Regions from separate parts of the Streptomyces sp. NBC_00385 genome, predicted to be linked through region 2. Evidence: riboswitches for the same ligand, from Rfam matches in the RefSeq annotation. Region 2 holds a riboswitch; the other holds the start of a gene.
What was found. Region 2 has a riboswitch for glycine ahead of gcvT (glycine cleavage system aminomethyltransferase GcvT). Riboswitches for the same ligand answer to the same signal wherever they lie in the genome.
Positions count from the first base shown of each region.

Region 1 (8,995 bases), 5.3 Mb from region 2:
TCGGCTCGATCATGAGCGTGCCCGCGACGGGGAACGACATGGTCGGCGAGTGGAAGCCGTAGTCGATGAGGCGCTTGGCGACATCGTCGATGCTGACGCCGGTCGCCTTGGAGATGGGCCGCAGATCCACGATGCACTCGTGCGCCACCAGTCCCGCCGGGCCGTTGTACAGGATCGGGTAGTGCGGCTCCAGCCGCTTGGCGATGTAGTTGGCCGCGAGTACGGCGACCTGCGTCGCACGCTTCAGGCCCTCGCCCCCCATCAGGCGTACGTACGCCCACGAGATCGGCAGGATGCCGGCCGAGCCCCACGGAGCGGCCGAGATCGGTCCCACACCGGTCTCCGGACCGGCGGCGGGCTGCAGCGGGTGGTTCGGGAGGTACGGCGCCAGGTGCGCGCGCACCCCGACGGGACCGACGCCGGGACCGCCGCCGCCGTGCGGGATGCAGAAGGTCTTGTGCAGGTTCAGGTGCGAGACGTCGCCGCCGAAGTGTCCCGGCTTGGCGAGGCCCACCAGCGCGTTGAGGTTGGCACCGTCGACGTACACCTGACCGCCGGCGTCGTGCACCTCGGCGCAGATGTCGGCGACGTGCTCCTCGAAGACGCCGTGCGTGGACGGGTAGGTGATCATCAGCACGGCGAGCTCGTCGCGGTACTGCGCGATCTTGGCGCGCAGGTCCTCGATGTCGACCTCGCCGTCGTCGGCGGTCTTCACCACGACGACCTTCATCCCGGCCATCACGGCGCTGGCGGCGTTGGTGCCGTGCGCGGAGGACGGGATCAGACAGACGGTCCGGCCCTCGTCTCCGTTGGCACGGTGGTACGCGCGCACGGCCAGAAGCCCCGCGAACTCGCCCTGTGAGCCGGCGTTCGGCTGGATGGACACCGCGTCGTAACCGGTGACCTCGGCCAGGCGCTCCTCCAGCTCGCGGATGAGCGTCAGGAAGCCCTCGGCCTGCTCAGCCGGTGCGAACGGGTGCATCGCGCCGAACTCGGGCCAGGTGATCGACTCCATCTCGGCGGTCGCGTTCAGCTTCATGGTGCAGGAACCGAGCGGGATCATGCCGCGGTCCAGCGCGTAGTCGCGGTCGGCGAGCTTGCGCAGGTAGCGCAGCATCGCGGTCTCGGAGCGGTGCTGGTGGAAGACCGGGTGGGTCAGGAACGCGTCGGTGCGCAGCAGTCCTTCGGGCAGCGCGTCGGCGGTCGCGGCGTCCAGCGCCTCGATGTCGCCCTCGGCACCGAAGGCCGCCCAGACGGCCGCGATCTGCGCGCGGGTGGTGGTCTCGTCGCAGGCGAGAGAGACGAGGTCGCCATCGACGAGCCGCAGGTTCACACCGCGCTCACGGGCGTCGGCGACGACCGCGGAGGCCTTGCCCGGAACCCGGACGGTGAGCGTGTCGAAGTGGGCACCGGTCACCACGTCGACACCGGCGGCCCGCAGGCCCTCGGCCAGGATGGCCGCGTAACGGTGGGTGCGCCGGGCGATCGTCCGGAGCCCGTCGGGACCGTGGTAGACGGCGTACATGCCGGCCATCACGGCGAGCAGCACCTGCGCGGTGCAGATGTTGCTGGTGGCCTTCTCCCGGCGGATGTGCTGCTCGCGGGTCTGCAGGGCCAGCCGGTACGCCTTGTTGCCGTCCGCGTCCACGGAGACACCGACGAGACGGCCCGGGAGGCTGCGCGCGAACTTCTCGCGCACCGCCATGAAGCCGGCGTGCGGTCCGCCGAAGCCCATCGGCACACCGAAGCGCTGCGTGGTGCCGACGGCGATGTCCGCGCCCAGGTCCCCGGGGGACGTGAGCAGGGTGAGGGCGAGCAGATCGGCGGCCACGGTGACGATCGCGCCGAGCTCGTGGGCCTGCTCGATGACGGGCTTGATGTCCCTCACGGCTCCGGAGGCGCCCGGGTACTGCAGCAGCACGCCGAAGACGCCGCGCTCGGCGAGCTCGGCGGGGATGCCGTCGGTGAGGTCGGCGACGACGACCTCGACGCCGGTCGGCTCAGCGCGGGTCTCGATGACGGCGACGGTCTGCGGGAGGGTGTCCGCGTCGACCAGGAAGACGCCGTTCCTGACCTTGCCGACGCGCCGGGCCAGTGCCATGGCCTCGGCCGCGGCGGTGCCCTCGTCGAGCAGCGAGGCACCGGAGGTGGGCAGCCCGGTGAGCTCGGCGACCATCGTCTGGAAGTTCAGGAGGGCTTCGAGGCGCCCCTGGGAGATCTCGGGCTGGTACGGCGTGTAGGCCGTGTACCAGGCGGGGTTCTCCATCACGTTGCGGAGGATCACCGGCGGGGTGAACGTGCCGTAGTAGCCGAGCCCGATCATCGGGGCCAGGACCTGGTTGCGGTCGGCGAGCAGACGCAGCTCGGCGAGGACCTCGGCCTCGGTCCGGGCGGCCGGCAGGTTCAGGGCCTCGGCGCTCCTGATCACATCGGGCACCGCGGCGGCGGTGAGCTCGTCGAGCGAGCCGTAACCGACCTGGGCGAGCATCTTCGCCTGTGCCTCGGCATCGGGACCGATGTGGCGCTGCTCGAACGGGATTCCCTGTTCCAGCTGGGAGAGCGAAGTGCGACGGGGGGTCATGATGGAGGCCTCCTGGTCTGTCACGACCTGCGAGGGGCACCACGGCGCGGGGTGCCCGAACGGCCTCCCCCTCTGTCATCTCAACCTGAGAGCTTCACCGGTGCCCACGGGGCGCACCGGCTTTCACCGTCGGTGAGGAAGGGTTCCGGCCCGGCCGTGGCCGTGCGCAACCCTTCCTGCTTTCCAGAGTGACCTCGTCCGTGCGGTACGGGGGCCTGAGAGATTCCGGGGAGGATTTGCTCCTTCGGCGCCCTCCGGTTTTCCTCCGGAGGACTCTCCCGCACGGGGTCAGCAGCCATGGCCAGCGTACCAGCGGGGTATGCGAGGGAAATCTCGAGTGGCCGACGCCACGGATCTGCACTTCTGTAGTGCCTGTGGAGCAGCCACGACCAGTGGGAGGGACCGTGCAGACCGACATCGATCCGCGCAGCCTGATCGGCCGCAAGGCGTTCGACCGCAAGGGCACCAAGATCGGAACCGTGGACGAGGTGTATCTCGACGACGCGACGGGCGTGCCCGAATGGGCGGCCGTGCGCACCGGACTGTTCAGCCGGGACGCCTTCGTCCCGCTGGAGCCCAGCGAATTCGTCGAGGACACGCTGCGCATCCCCTTCGACCGTGCCCTGATCAAGGACGCACCCGACTTCGGGGTCGGCCGCCATCTCTCGCCGGACCAGGAGCTCCAGCTCTACCGGCACTACGGTCTGGACTCGGCGGCGCCCGCCGAGAGCGCTCCGGACCGTGACTTCGGCAAGCTGGCCGGCCAGGACGAGTAGTCCACCGGGTTCCGCACGAGCGGCAGCGGATCGGCCGGCTGCAGTTCCGGATCATCGATACGGAACGTACGGACCCGGCCGGGCGCCGATTCCGGTTCCTCGAACCGCACCGTCACCCGCCCGACCCCGCTCCCCTGCACCCAGCCGTGGCCGTAGGTCCCGTGGCGTACGTCGTGCCCGGCCGGCCAGCGCCGCGCGGCGAGCTGCTCCGGGCTCTCGTGTGCGGGTTCCTCGCTCTCCGGCCCTCCGTCGTCCGCAGCGGCGTGCCCGCCCGGCTCCGCGGTGTCCGGGAGCTCTGCGGCCATCCGCTCACCGGCTGCCTGGGCGAACAGGTCCTCCTGGGTGAAGTCGGCGAGGCCGGTGACGCCGACGCCGAGCAGCCGGACGCCCCCGGTCGTGTCCACGGCCTCCAGGAGCCGCGCAGCGGCCTCTCTGACGACCGAGGGGTCGTCCGTGGGCCCGCGGAGCGTCTCCGAGCGGGTGAGGGTGGAGAAGTCGTAACGCCGCACCTTCAGCACCACCGTGCGTCCTGACCGTCCGGCGGCCCTCAGCCGGTGGACGCAGCGGTCGGCGAGTCGCTCCACCTCGGTCCGCACCCGGACCCGGTCGTGGAGATCCGTGTCGAAGGTGTCCTCGACGGAGACCGATTTGGCGTCGCGCTCGGCGACCACCGGCCGGTCGTCGTATCCGGACGCCATGCGGTGCAGGGAGCTGCCGTGCGCCTTGCCCAGCAGCCGTACGAGCTCCGCCTCGCCCGCCTCGGCGAGGTCGTTGACGGTGGTCATTCCGGCGCGGCGCAGGTGGTCCGCGGTGGCGGGGCCGACGCCGGGCAGGGTGCGCACCGGCATGGGCGCCAGCAGCGCCCGCTCCGTGCCCGGCTCTATCAGCAGGATCCCGTTGGGCTTCGCCTCCTCGGAGGCGATCTTCGCCAGCATCTTGGAGCCCGCGAGGCCGACGGAGCCGCTGAGCCCCGTGACCGCCTCGATCGCCCCGCGCAGCTGCTCGCCGATCTCCATGGCCGAGGCCGTGTCGTCCGCCGTCCCGCCCGCCTCCAGGTCGACGAAGGCCTCGTCGAGGCTGAGTGGCTCCACCAGGGGCGAGAGGCGGCCCAGCAGCTCCATGACCTGGTCGCTCACGGTCCGGTAGAGCGTGAAGCGCGGCACCAGATAGGCCGCGTTCGGCGCCAGCCGTCTGGCCTGCGCCATCGGCATCGCCGAATGCACCCCGAAACGACGCGCCTCGTAGGAGGCGGTGGCCACGACTCCCCGGGGGCCGAGGCCGCCCACCACGACCGGCTTACCGCGCAGGCTCGGCTTCGCCGCCTGCTCCGCGGAAGCGTAGAAGGCATCCATGTCCAGATGCAGGATGGTGGGCGCGGCTCTCACATCAATCGATGGTGCCCTACGGCACTGACAGTCGCCCTGTCACAGAGGCCGGCGCACCCCGGTTTCCCGGGGCGCGGCCGCCCTCCCACCCGGTCAGCCCGCCCGGTTGCGGCGGCGGGCCAGCTCGTCGGTGGGGTTGTTGCCGATCAGCGTCTCGCCGGTGTCCACACGCTCACCGTGCAGCTGAGAGAGCGCGGCGTCCACGTCCCGCCACACCACCCCGACAGCGATGCCGAAGACGCCCTGACCCCCTTGGAGCAGCTCGACGACCTCCGCGGGCGAGGAGCACTCGTACACGGTCGCTCCGTCACTCATCAGCGTCATGCGCTCGAGGTCCTGAAAACCGCGGGCCCTCAGGTGCTGCACCGTGGTGCGGATGTTCTGAAGGGCGACCCCGGTGTCGAGGAAACGCTTCACGATCTTCAGCAGGACGACGTCCCGGAAGCTGTAGAGCCGCTGTGTGCCCGACCCGTAGGCCGGGCGGACGCTCGGCTCCACCAGGCCCGTGCGGGCCCAGTAGTCGAGCTGCCGGTAGGTGATCCCCGCTGCCGCGCATGCCGTCGGCCCTCGGTAACCGATCTCGTCGGCCGATTTCACGCCGTCCCCCGCCACCGCATCCGGCGCAGCCGGTTGCCTGATGGTGTGGCCGGCTGTACTCCCCTGCTGCGGATACGGCCCACCCACTGCCGTACCGTCGCCGCTGCTTCTCACGCCGACCTCCGTCCTTGACCTGCCCACTCGAAGGTAGGCAGTCACCCGGGGTGCGTCAACGATCGCCACACTCGGCACGCCGAGTGATAATCACCCTGAGGGTGGTTTCCCGTGACTCACAACCGGGAAAGGCTTGTCGGATGCGCTGGCGGAGCCCCCTTGGGACGTCACTGACTGTTCGTACCGAAGTCCTCCGGCGAGATCTGGTCGAGGAACTCGCGGAACTTCTCCACCTCGTCCTCCTGCTCGTCGGGAATCGCGATTCCCGCATCGTCGAGCACCCCGTCACTGCCGTAGATCGGCGTGCCGGTGCGCAGGGCGAGCGCTATGGCGTCGGAAGGCCGCGCGCTCACTTCGACTCCACTGGCGAAGACCAGCTCCGCGTAGAAGACCCCTTCTCGCAGATCCGTGATCCGGACCTCGGTGAGCTCCTGGCCCACGGCCTCGAGCACATCCTTGAAGAGATCATGGGTCAGCGGCCTGGCCGGAGCCATGCCCTGCTGGGCGAAGGCGATCGCGGTCGCCTCACCAGGACCGATCCAAATGGGGAGGTACCGGTCGCCTCCCACTTCACGCAGGAGCACGATCGGTTGGTTGGAGGGCATTTCCACCCGGACACCCACAACGTCGAGCTCGTTCACACAGCAACCCTAGGACGTGCTCGGCAGGTTTGGGTAGTCGGGCCCCACCTCGATCAGTGGAGACGGATCTGCAGAGCGCTCTGGACGAGGGCCGAATGCAGCCGCACGGACAGCTCGGCGAGCTCCTTCGCGGTGGCTTCCGCATGTGCTCTGGTCTGCGGATTCCGGTGCCGGCGCAGGGGTGCGACGACCTGTTCGATCAGCCCGGCCTCCCGGTCGGCGGCCCCTCGCATCGCTCGCAGATGACGCGGTTCGAGACCGAATCGCCCCAGATCCGCCACAAGCCTGGCGATGGTGACCGTCGCGGCGTCGTAGCCGCCCTCCCCCGACGGCGCGACCAGACCGTACGACTCCCAGGCATCGAGGTCGCTCTCGGTGACCTCCGCGGCCGCGAGGAGCTCGGCACGGCCGATACGGGCAGCGGTGGCCCGGACGGACGCGCCGCTCCAGCTGTGGCCGGCCGTATCAGGCTCACCACCCGGAGCCGGCAGGGTCACCTGCTCGCCCCGGGCGAGGGCGTCCAGGTGCTCCCGGATGACCCGCAGCGGAAGATAGTGGTCCCGCTGCATCCGGAGGACCTGAGCCAGCCGCTCGACGTCGTCAGGACGGAACTTCCGGTAACCGGAAGGGGTCCGCTGCGGCTCGACGAGCCCCTCGGCCTCCAGAAAGCGGATCTTGGAGATGGTGACTTCGGGGAACTCGTCCCGCAGCTGCAGGAGCACCGTGCCGATGCTCATCGGGCGGTCGTCGGCGGTGGCGGTGCCGTGTCCGGCACCGCCCGTCGGTGTTCTCAGCATGGACCTTCCTGGGGGTTCCCCCGACGGGGTCGGGGGCCGGGTCAGATGCCGCGCTGGCTTGCGTAGAAGACCAGCCGGTACTTGCCGATCTGCACTTCGTCGCCGTTGGACAGCGCGACGGAGTCGATGCGCTCACGATTGACGTAGGTGCCGTTGAGGCTGCCCACGTCCCCCACGGTGAAGCTGCCGTCGGTGCTCCGGCGGAACTCCACGTGACGACGCGAAACCGTCACGTCGTCGAGGAAGATGTCGCTCTGCGGATGGCGGCCGGCCGTGGTCAGCTCGCTGTCCAGGAGGAAACGGCTGCCGGAGTTCGGCCCCCGGCGCACCACCAGGAGCGCCGAGCCGAGCGGCAGGGCGTCCACGGCTGCCTGCGCCTCGGGCGAGAGCGACGGTACCGATGTCTGTCCCGTCGCCTCCGCCTCGTAGGCCTCCAGGCCCGAGATGGAGATGGTCGACGTCGTCTCCGAGGCCCGCTCCGGAACACCGCCCCGCAGCGGCGCACCGCAGTTGGAACAGAACCGGCTGGCCTCGGCATTACGGTGACCGCACCTCGTACAGACCGGCATGGACGAAGCCTCCTGCCTCGGGGCGAACCCTCCACCCGTACTTGAGGTTGACGGTTCTCCGAAACCTATGCGGCCGGGACCGGCAGGGTCAACAGACGACGCGCCGGAACCACCCGAATTGTCACCCCCCGCGCCTGCCACCTGATCGCGGAAGAGCGGGCGCTCGCCGCCCTGCTCCTCCGTCTGGCCATGGCGCGGTGCGCGATGGCGTGCGGCTTCATCGCGAGCGCTCTTGCCGAACAACTTCCCAAACAACTTCACGGGCGATTCCCCTTGACCGAAACAGACCCGCCCGTGGGGCAGGACGAACCCTGAATGAACACACCTGCCGACCCGGACATCTTCACAACGTCCGTATCCACTCGACAGTTTCCACCACGCACCACCATTACGATGCGGCGACCCCCCGCAACCTCCTGCCCGAGTCCCCCGGCACCCACACGTCCCGGGTTCACTGGGTCGACGACCGAGAGTAGTCAGGCCGCTCCGCCGGTCGCAAGGCGTCGATGACGATGTCGTCGGACCGTGCCACGTGCACTGTGGCCTGCTCCTTCTCCAGAGTCTGCACCACACCGCCGGGGATGTTCAGCGCCGGTTCCAGATCCTGCGGCTTGCCGATGACCGTGAAGACGTACGGAGCGGTGATCTTGCGGTCGTCGACCTCCACGGCACCTCCGTCCCCGGAGAAGTACGTATTGGCCACCACCCGCACGCCGTTGACCTCGATGGCCTCGGCGCCGGCCGCCCGGAGCTCCTGGAGGGCGTCGAGCAGCATGTCGGCCTGCACCGCGTCGGCGGGGTCGTTGATCGAGAGGGTGATTCCGGGGCCGTGCACCGCCACCGTACCCGCGAGGATACCGAGTTGGCGCTCCTTCTCCACCGTCTGCTTCCGCGCCTCTTCCGCCTGGTCCGAGCTGTTCTCCAGCTCCGTGCGCTGGTCGACGAGGCGCTGCTTCTCGTCCTCCAGCCGCTGCGTACGGTCGTCCACCTCGTCGAGGATGCGCACCAGGTCCTCCTGACGGGCGCCGCGCAACGCGCTGTTGTCGCTGTTCGACCGCACCTGGATGGCAAGCCCCAGGCCGAGGACGAACAGCAGTACCGCGACGATGAGTTGGGCCCGCGTGACCCGGGGCGGCCAGATTCCCGCGATCAGCCGCTGGCGCCCGGTCAGCCCCTCGGGAGCCGGCTCGGCCTGCCCGCCGGGCTCGTCGTGTTCCTCGTTGAATGCGTCGTTGCTCATCGGCGTCACGCCCGGAAGACGTGCCGGCGGATCGCGGCGGCGTTGGAGAAGATCCGGATGCCGAGGACGACGACCACGCCGGTGGAGAGCTGCGCACCGACGCCCAGCTTGTCGCCCAGGAAGACGATCAGTGCGGCCACGACCACGTTCGAGAGGAACGAGACCACGAAGACCTTGTCCACGAAGATCCCGTCGAGCATGGCCCGCAGACCACCGAAGACGGCGTCGAGGGCGGCAACCACCGCGATCGGGAGGTAGGGCTCGACCACCGCCGGCACTTCGGGCCGGACCAACA
Region 1 is NZ_CP107951.1:7,508,261-7,517,255, reverse strand. Features, by position in the region: gene gcvP (aminomethyl-transferring glycine dehydrogenase) at 1-2,581, opposite strand, end outside; glycine riboswitch at 2,775-2,872, opposite strand; gene OG959_RS33490 (PRC-barrel domain-containing protein) at 2,986-3,357, shown strand; gene OG959_RS33485 (DNA polymerase IV) at 3,279-4,742, opposite strand; gene OG959_RS33480 (MerR family transcriptional regulator) at 4,836-5,453, opposite strand; gene OG959_RS33475 (bifunctional nuclease family protein) at 5,621-6,094, opposite strand; gene ftsR (transcriptional regulator FtsR) at 6,148-6,891, opposite strand; gene OG959_RS33465 (FHA domain-containing protein) at 6,933-7,721, opposite strand; gene OG959_RS33460 (DUF881 domain-containing protein) at 7,912-8,700, opposite strand; gene OG959_RS33455 (small basic family protein) at 8,706-8,995, opposite strand, start outside.
Region 1: it holds a riboswitch for glycine, as region 2 does, so the genes downstream of both, gcvP (aminomethyl-transferring glycine dehydrogenase) here and gcvT (glycine cleavage system aminomethyltransferase GcvT) in region 2, are expected to answer to the same signal.

Region 2 (8,995 bases):
CGGGGGGATGACCGTGCTGGCCGGGTCGCCCTTGACCGAGCCGCCGATCGAGTCGACCATGCTCTGCTTGTCGACGGCGTACTGGACGGCCTTGCGGCACTCGACGTTGTCGAACGGCTTGACGTTGACGTTCAGCGCCAGGTACTGCAGGGCGCCGGCGTACGGGTTGTCCGTCTTCGCCTTCTCCGACGCCTTCACCAGGACCTTGGGCTGGGTCTTGGACTGCAGACCCGTGCCCGCGATGTCCGCGGTGGTGACGTCGTTGAGCAGGTGGTCGTCAACCGTGGTGGGGTTGACATTGAACTTCAGCTCGATCTTGTCCGGCAGCGCCTTGCGGATCGGGTCCGTCTTGGCGTCCCACTCCGGGTTGCGGACGAGCGTCGCGCCCTTGCTCTCGTCGTAGGCCGAGAACTTGTAGGGGCCCGAGGAGACCATCTTCTGCACGTAGCTGGCGCCCGTGTCGGCCTTCTGCTGGATCGGCGCCGTCTGCGAGAAGGCGGCGAGGTAGTCCATGTCGGCGAACGGCTTGCTGAGGTGGAAGACGATCGTCTGGTCGTCCGGGGTCTCGATGGACTTGAGGCCCTCGGCGGACTTGTCCTTGTACGGACCCTTGTACTTGTCGCCGCCATCGAGGTAGGCCTTGAAGTACGTCGGGCCGTTGGACAGGGCCTCCGGCGCGAAGTTGGAGCGCTCGATGGCGTACTTGACGTCCTTCGAGGTGATCTCGGTGCCGTCCTCGAACTTCACGCCCTTGCGGAGCGTGTACGTCCAGGTCTTGGCGTCCGCGCTGGCCTTGCCGAGGCCGGTGGCCAGGTCGGGAACGACCTGCAGGCTGTCCTTGCCGGCGGCCGGCTTGAAGGTCACCAGCGAACGCGCGTACAGGCGGGCGAAGTTCTGCACCCAGCCGTAGTACGTGTTACCGGGGTCCAGGGAGTCCGGGCCACTGGAGTGCTCGTACGTGACCGTCCCCCCCTTCTTGTCGCTCGCGTTGACGATGCTCGACAGGCCGGCGTCCGCCTTGGCGCTGCCGCCGCCACCGCCCTTGCCGCCGCTGTCCGAGTCGCTGCTGCACGCCGAGGCGCCGAGCGACACCGCTACGGCCACCGCTATGGCGGCTGCTGTCTTTCTGTTCTGCATGGTGAGGAAAGCCCCCTCGCTAGTCCAGTGCGGCATTGCCGCGATTACTTGCCACGAGGGTCGAGTGCGTCACGCAGCCCGTCCCCCAGCAGATTGAAGGCCAGCACGGTGATGAAGATCGCCATACCGGGGATGACCATGAACATCGGGTCCACCTCGTAGAGGTCGACCGCCTGGGTGAGCATGCCGCCCCAGGAAGCCTGCGGCGGCGCGATACCCACGCCGAGGAAGGACAGGGACGCCTCGAAGAGGATGTTCGTGGGGATCAGCAGCGTCGCGTACACGAGGATCGGCGCGATCAGGTTGGGCAGCAGCTCGCGGAAGAGGATGAACGGTCCGCGGGCGCCCAGCGACCTGGCCGCCTCGACGAACTCGCGCTCCCGGAGCGACAGGGTCTGCGCGCGGACGATGCGGCCGATGTAGGGCCAGCTGAAGAAGCCGATCACGAAGATCAGGACCGCGATCCGCAGCGTGAGCCCTTCCATCCCGAAGGCGTTGCCCTGGAGGGAGGCGGAGATGGAGATCGCGAAGAGCAGCAGCGGGAAGGCGAGGAAGGTGTCCATCAGCCGGCTGATGACGCTGTCCACCCAGCCGCCGTAGAACCCCGCCACGACACCCATGACGACACCGATGACGACGGACAGCAGCGTGGAGCCGACGGCGACGACGAGGGAGACCCAGGAGCCTTCGAGGATGCGCGCGAGGATGTCGCGGCCGGTCTGCGGCTCGACACCGAGCGGGTGGTCCAGGCTCATCCCGCCGAAGTCGCCCTTGGGCGCCAGCATCACGGGGTCGACCAGGCTCTGGTTGAACGCGTTGGGGTCGAGCCCCAGGAGCGACTGGAGCGGCTTGGACAGCACGGCGGCGAGGATCAGCAGCACGACAACGATGCCACCGGCCATGGCCGCCTTGTCCCGCTTGAAGCGGGTCCAGGCGATACGGCCGAGCGAGCGGCCTTCGATCTCCTTACGGCCTGCGCCTTCCAGCACCGCTTCGGGCTGTGCATCCGCCCTGGTGGTCTCGATAGGTGCCGTCATTGCGCTGGAGACCCCTCTCGGCCGGCGGTGGCCGGCCCATGACCGCCGCTGTAGCGGCTTCTTCATAACCTGAATCGTGCGACGGTGCGCGGCCGTACGGGCCCTGCTCGTGAGTGGGGCGCGAAGGGCATGGAGCACCTGCTCCGTGGAGTCTTCAGCCCTTTTGCGATCACCCGCCAGCCCTGACGGGGAATGTTTGCTCAACCGTGATGCGTTGAGTGATCTTCCGTTATCCGGACAGCTTGATCGAGTGAGCGGACTACTCGGCCGCTAATCCACCAGAACGGACATGACGCCCAACAGGCTCTATTGAGTGGCGATTTGGGCGACCGCTGCGGGCACCTTGTCCAGCCAGGGGCCGTTTGTCCGGTCCTGGGACCGGCCTGAACGGGGCCTAGTAGGCGCGCGGGGCGGGGCCGGGCGCCTGCGGGTATCCGTAACCGGGAGCGACGACCGCGCCCCGGCCGGCCGGGGCGTGCGGCTCGCGGTCGTAGAACGGACGGGAGTTGACGCGCAGCCACATCGCGACCGGGTCGTACTCGTCGGCCATCGCGACGGTGGACACCGGGAGCCCCTCCGGGACCGTGCCGATGGACTGCTGCATCATCGCCCGCACGGTGTCGACGGACGGGCCGCTCGTGTCGTACAGATCGAGACCGATGGCGAGGTACGGGACGCCGAGCGCGGGCTGCACCCAGGCGCGGCGCAGCGAGCGGATCGCGGGGGTGCGGTGGGCGTGCTGCGTGAGCTGCGCGTAGAACTGCGGGATCTCGATGGCGGGTTCGCTGATCCGCAGCGGCCCGGCCGGCATCCGGTCCAGGCCGGTGGCGATCCGGCGCAGGTCCAGCCAGGGGATGCCGACTCCGCCGCCCGGGGCGTGCGGATTCAGCCAGATGCCCCAGCGGTCGGGGAACAGCGCACGGGCGATGTCCCGGCCGCCGACGACCTCGTGGTCGCGGTTCCAGCCGCTGGCGGAGAGCTCCTGGGCCGAGGTGACACAGGGGGCGTAGCCGAGGCCGTCGATCTCCATGTTCCCGTACTGGGCGTCGGGCGAGCCTGCCCGGCCGTGCCAGAGCAGCATCCAGATCCGGTCGGCCGCCAGTGCCTGGAGGAGCGCCTCGTACGCGTCGTAGCGCCCGGGCGTCACTTGGCGCAGCATGTGCTCGACCTGCCCGGCCGCCGCGCTGCCTGCCGCACTCACCCTGGGTCCCGCCCCTCTTCGATCCAACGTCTCGGCTGCCGCTCCCGGGCTCTCGGGGACGGCTCGGTGCCGAGGCACCAGCCATCAAACCAGCTTATGCGTCGGCCCTGACACCGACTTGACTCCGCGGGACCGGGCCGTCGTCCCGCGCCGCCGGTCCCCGTGCCGTACCGCTACTCGGCGGCGCGCTGGTAGAAGGGCCGCACCCGCGCCCGCATCCAGTCGGCGACCGGGTCCTGAGCGACGTCGAGCAGCACCAGGTTGACCGGCCACGGCACCTCGACGCGCCCCAGGGCCCGCCCCAGGGCGTCCATGGGGGCGTTGCGTCCGGCACCGTCCCAGGTGGAGAACTCGATGCCGACGAAGAGGACGGGGTCGCCGCCCTCGATGCTGGCCAGGGCGCGGCGGGCGCTGAGCACGACGCCGCTCTCCTCGAACTCACCGGCCGCGGCGGAGAGGAAGTCGACGGGCTCCTGCTGCCAGTCCGGTTCGTACAGCCGGACCCGGCCGCCACTGGCGGGCCCGTCCAGCACGGTGCGCCCGGCCCGGCAGAGCTCGGCGACGGCGGGCGGCGGCAGCGGCATGCCGACCGCACCGCCCGGGTTCACCGCGATGCCGAGCTGCGGGGGCAGGCCCCGGGCGAACTCGCGCGCGGGGGCCACGGTGAACGACATGTGCGCGCCGACGCAGGTGAGGAACTGGTGTTCGGAGCTGAACACGGGGACGTACGGGGCGCCCTCGACGTCCAGCGTCGGCAGATCCAGGTCGGTGGCGTCCGGCGAGCCACCGTTGGGCAGGGGCACCCAGAGGTGGCTGCGGCCGAGCACCTCCACCAGTCGGCCGCCCGCCTCCGGGCTGCCGAGCGAGGCGCTCAGTACTTCTTCGAGCTCGTTGGCCGGCCATCCGCCCTGCGGATGGGGCCCGGCCGGTGCCGGAATGTCCACTGGTTCCCTCTCTCACCCCATGTCGTGCAGCAAGAGGTTAACGCCGCGGCCCCCGGTACCCGCCAGTCGCACACAGGCTGTCCAGCCATCGGACAGGTCGTTTTCAGGCCTCACTCTGTGCGTCTGCGAATGTGATCCGCGTCAGCAGGCCCGCCGCTTCCCGGTCCAGCAGCACCGCCGAGGCGCAGCCGAGCGGCAGCAGACCCGACTCGGTGTCCCGCAGCAGCCGCCCCACGGCCTTGCGGTGCCGCGCGAACGCGTACCCGGACACTCCGCGTCCGCGCTCGCGCTGCCCTTCCCTCGCCGTCCGCGGGGTGACGTCGAGGAGGACGAGGTGCAGGGTGCGGCCGCGGCGCCTGGCGTCACGGGCCAGCCAGCCGCGCACCCAGGCCTGGGTGCCGCAGTCGTGGACGACGACGGAGGCGCCGGAGCGCAGCACCCGCCACAGCCCCCAGTAGTGGGCGACGCGGACGAGCGGGCGGTAGAGGGCGTACGGAAGTAAGCGGGGCAGCCGGGCCGCCCAGCGGTCCCTGGTGTTCTGGGAGTCGATGGCGTGCTCCGAGACGGCCCGGTCAATGAGCGTCGACTTGCCGCTGCCGGGCAGCCCGGAGACCACCACCACGTCGCCGGCCGCGAAGTGCAGGCCGCGCGGGCTGCGCCCGTCCCGCTGCCGCAGATCCCGTACGACGGGCGCGTGCGGGCCCACGATCTCCCTGGCCGGTACCCCCGGCTGTGCGGGCAGTGCGCCGTGCGCGACCCCCGCGGTCGTCGCGTACCGCTGCAACGTCATCGCCCTCCCCCTGTCGGCTGACCCACACCTGCCCAAGAAGTGTAAAGAAAAGGTAATGCGGCACAACCGTCCGACCCGCCGGATCCCGCAGGAGACCGGCATCGGTACCGGCCCCCCACTCTCCCGCAATGCGTGCGATGATGACCCCGTCAACTGCATAAAGGCCGCTCGAATCCGCGCGGGAGAGTCCCGGCCCCGTGCCGGGCGCCGAAGGAGCAAGATCCTCCCTTGAATCTCTCAGGCCCCGTACCGCGTGGATGAGGCAGATCTGAAAAGCGAGTCGCTCAGCGGCTCCACCCAAGGTGCAAGCCGAACCCCTGCGGGGTCTCTCGGCGAACCTCTCAGGTTCCGATGACAGATGGGGAGGGATCGTCCTCGTCGTCATGCCCTGGGAGCCTTTATCCATGAGCACCGCCCCCCGCCTCACAGCCCTCGATGCCCTGCACCGTTCGCTGGGGGCCACCATGACCGACTTCGCGGGCTGGGACATGCCCCTGCGGTACGCCAGTGAGCGCGACGAGCACAACGCCGTCCGCACGAAGGCCGGGCTCTTCGACCTCTCCCACATGGGCGAGATCACCGTCACCGGCCCCGAGGCCGTCGCGCTGCTGAACTTCGCGCTCGTCGGCAACATCGGCACCGTCTCCGTGGGCCGCGCCCGCTACACGATGATCTGCGCCGAGGACGGCGGCATCCTGGACGACCTGATCGTCTACCGGCTGGGCGAGACCGAGTACATGGTGGTCGCCAACGCGGGCAACGCCCAGATCGTGCTGGACGCCCTGACCGCGCGCGCCGAGGGCTTCGACGCCGAGGTCCGCGACGACCGCGACGCGTACGCGCTGCTCGCCGTCCAGGGCCCCGAGTCCCCCGCCATCCTGGCCGCCGTCACCGACGCCGACCTGGACGGCCTGAAGTACTACGCCGGGCTACCGGGCACGGTCGCCGGGGTTCCCGCGCTCATCGCCCGTACCGGCTACACCGGTGAGGACGGCTTCGAGCTGTTCGTCGCGCCCGGGCACGCCGAGCAGCTGTGGACGGCCCTCACCGAGGCCGGTGCCTCGCGTGGCCTGATCCCGTGCGGGCTCTCCTGCCGCGACACGCTGCGCCTGGAGGCCGGCATGCCGCTGTACGGACACGAGCTGACCACGGCGCTGACGCCGTTCGACGCCGGTCTCGGCCGGGTCGTGAAGTTCGAGAAGGAGGGCGACTTCGTCGGCCGCAAGGCGCTGGAGACCGCCGCGGAGCGCGCCGAGACCGCCCCGCCCCGCAAGCTCGTCGGCCTGGTGGCCGAGGGCCGCCGGGTGCCGCGCGCCGGGTTCTCGGTCGTCGCGGACGGCCGGGTCATCGGCGAGGTCACCTCGGGCGCGCCCTCCCCCACGCTCGGCAAGCCGATCGCCATGGCGTACGTCGACGCCGCGCACGCCACGCCCGGCACCGAGGGCGTCGGCGTGGACATCCGGGGCAGCCACGAGCCGTACGAGGTCGTGGCGCTGCCGTTCTACAAGCGCCAGAAGTAGAACCACGGGGCGCGACAGGCACCGCGTACGTGACGCAGTCCTGTCTCACACCGTAAGACCACCGTTCATCAGCACTCCCCCGCGTACAGGAGAATTCAGGTCATGAGCAACCCCCAGCAGCTGCGGTACAGCAAGGAGCACGAGTGGCTGTCGGCCGTCGAGGACGGTGTGGCCACGATCGGCATCACGGAGTACGCGGCCAACGCGCTCGGTGACGTCGTCTACGCCCAGCTCCCCGAGGTCGGTGACACGGTGACCGCGGGCGAGACCTGCGGCGAGCTGGAGTCGACCAAGTCGGTCAGCGACCTGTACTCGCCGGTGACCGGCGAGGTCACGGCCGCGAACCAGGACGTCGTGGACGACCCGTCCCTGGTGAACTCCGCTCCGTTCGAAGGCGGCTGGCTGTTCAAGGTACGCGTCACGGATGAGCCCGCAGATCTGCTCTCCGCGGACGAGTACACCGCGTTCTCCGGCAACTGAGACCCCAAGGGACCACCTGATGTCGCTTCTGAACTCCTCCCTCCACGAGCTGGACCCGGACGTCGCCGCCGCTGTCGACGCCGAGCTCCACCGTCAGCAGTCCACCCTCGAGATGATCGCCTCGGAGAACTTCGCTCCGGTCGCGGTCATGGAGGCCCAGGGCTCCGTCCTGACCAACAAGTACGCCGAGGGCTACCCCGGCCGCCGCTACTACGGCGGCTGTGAGCACGTCGACGTGGTCGAGCAGATCGCGATCGACCGCATCAAGGCGCTCTTCGGCGCCGAGGCCGCGAACGTGCAGCCGCACTCCGGCGCGCAGGCCAACGCCGCCGCCATGTTCGCGCTGCTGAAGCCGGGCGACACGATCATGGGCCTGAACCTGGCCCACGGCGGTCACCTGACCCACGGCATGAAGATCAACTTCTCCGGCAAGCTCTACAACGTGGTCCCGTACCACGTCGACGACACGGGCGTCGTGGACATGGCCGAGGTCGAGCGCCTCGCCAAGGAGTCCAAGCCGAAGCTGATCGTGGCCGGCTGGTCCGCCTACCCGCGCCAGCTGGACTTCGCCGCCTTCCGCCGCATCGCGGACGAGGTCGGCGCGTACCTGATGGTCGACATGGCGCACTTCGCCGGTCTCGTCGCCGCGGGCCTGCACCCCAACCCGGTGCCGCACGCCCACGTCGTCACCACCACCACGCACAAGACCCTCGGCGGTCCGCGCGGTGGCGTGATCCTCTCCACCCAGGAGCTCGCCAAGAAGATCAACTCGGCGGTCTTCCCGGGTCAGCAGGGCGGTCCGCTGGAGCACGTGATCGCGGCCAAGGCGGTCTCGTTCAAGGTCGCGGCGACCGAGGAGTTCAAGGAGCGCCAGCAGCGCACCCTGGACGGCGCCCGCATCCTGGCCGAGCGCCTGGTGCAGCCGGACGTCACCGAGGTCGGCGTCTCCGTCCTGTCCGGCGGCACCGACGTGCACCTGGTCCTCGTCGACCTGCGCAACTCCGAGCTGGACGGCCAGCAGGCCGAGGACCGGCTCCACGAGCTGGGCATCACGGTCAACCGCAACGCCATCCCCAACGACCCGCGGCCGCCCATGGTCACCTCGGGTCTGCGGATCGGCACGCCGGCGCTCGCCACCCGCGGTTTCCAGACGGCGGACTTCACCGAGGTCGCCGAGATCATCGCGTCGGCGCTGAAGGCGCCCTCTCCCCTTGGGGAGGCTGACGCGGACGACCTGAAGGCCCGCGTCGTCGCGCTCGCCGACAAGTTCCCGCTGTACCCCGGTGTGAAGTAGCCGGACCGGCTCATTTGCACATGGGGGCGGGGCACCGCGCACACTGAACAGTGAGCGCGGTGCCCCATCCCTTGCCCGCGCTTCCTTGTCCCGCTCTTCGGGCCCACCCCCGCCCGTACCGCACCACCCGGCAGACAACGGCGTCTACCAACCCTTAGGAGTCACCCCGTGGCCATCTCGGTCTTCGACCTGTTCTCGATCGGCATCGGCCCGTCCAGCTCCCATACGGTCGGCCCCATGCGCGCGGCCCGTATGTTCGCGCGCCGGCTGAAGAACGAGGGCCTGCTGGCCCACACCGCCTCGATACGCGCCGAACTCTTCGGCTCGCTCGGCGCCACCGGCCACGGCCACGGCACCCCCAAGGCCGTGCTGCTCGGCCTGGAGGGCGAGTCCCCCCGTACCGTCGACGTCGAGACGGCCGACGACCGGGTCGAGGCGATCCGCGCCACCGGGCGGATCAACCTCCTCGGCATGCACGAGATCGCCTTCGACGCCGACAAGCAGCTGGTCCTGCACCGCCGCAAGAGGCTGCCGTACCACGCCAACGGCATGACCGTCTTCGCGTACGACCACGAGGGCGCCCCGCTCCTGG
Region 2 is NZ_CP107951.1:2,170,137-2,179,131, forward strand. Features, by position in the region: gene OG959_RS09420 (ABC transporter substrate-binding protein) at 1-1,137, opposite strand, end outside; gene OG959_RS09425 (ABC transporter permease) at 1,182-2,174, opposite strand; gene OG959_RS09430 (enhanced serine sensitivity protein SseB C-terminal domain-containing protein) at 2,569-3,375, opposite strand; gene OG959_RS09435 (enhanced serine sensitivity protein SseB) at 3,549-4,319, opposite strand; gene OG959_RS09440 (AAA family ATPase) at 4,423-5,109, opposite strand; glycine riboswitch at 5,279-5,371, shown strand; gene gcvT (glycine cleavage system aminomethyltransferase GcvT) at 5,514-6,629, shown strand; gene gcvH (glycine cleavage system protein GcvH) at 6,732-7,109, shown strand; gene glyA (serine hydroxymethyltransferase) at 7,129-8,403, shown strand; gene OG959_RS09460 (L-serine ammonia-lyase) at 8,572-8,995, shown strand, end outside.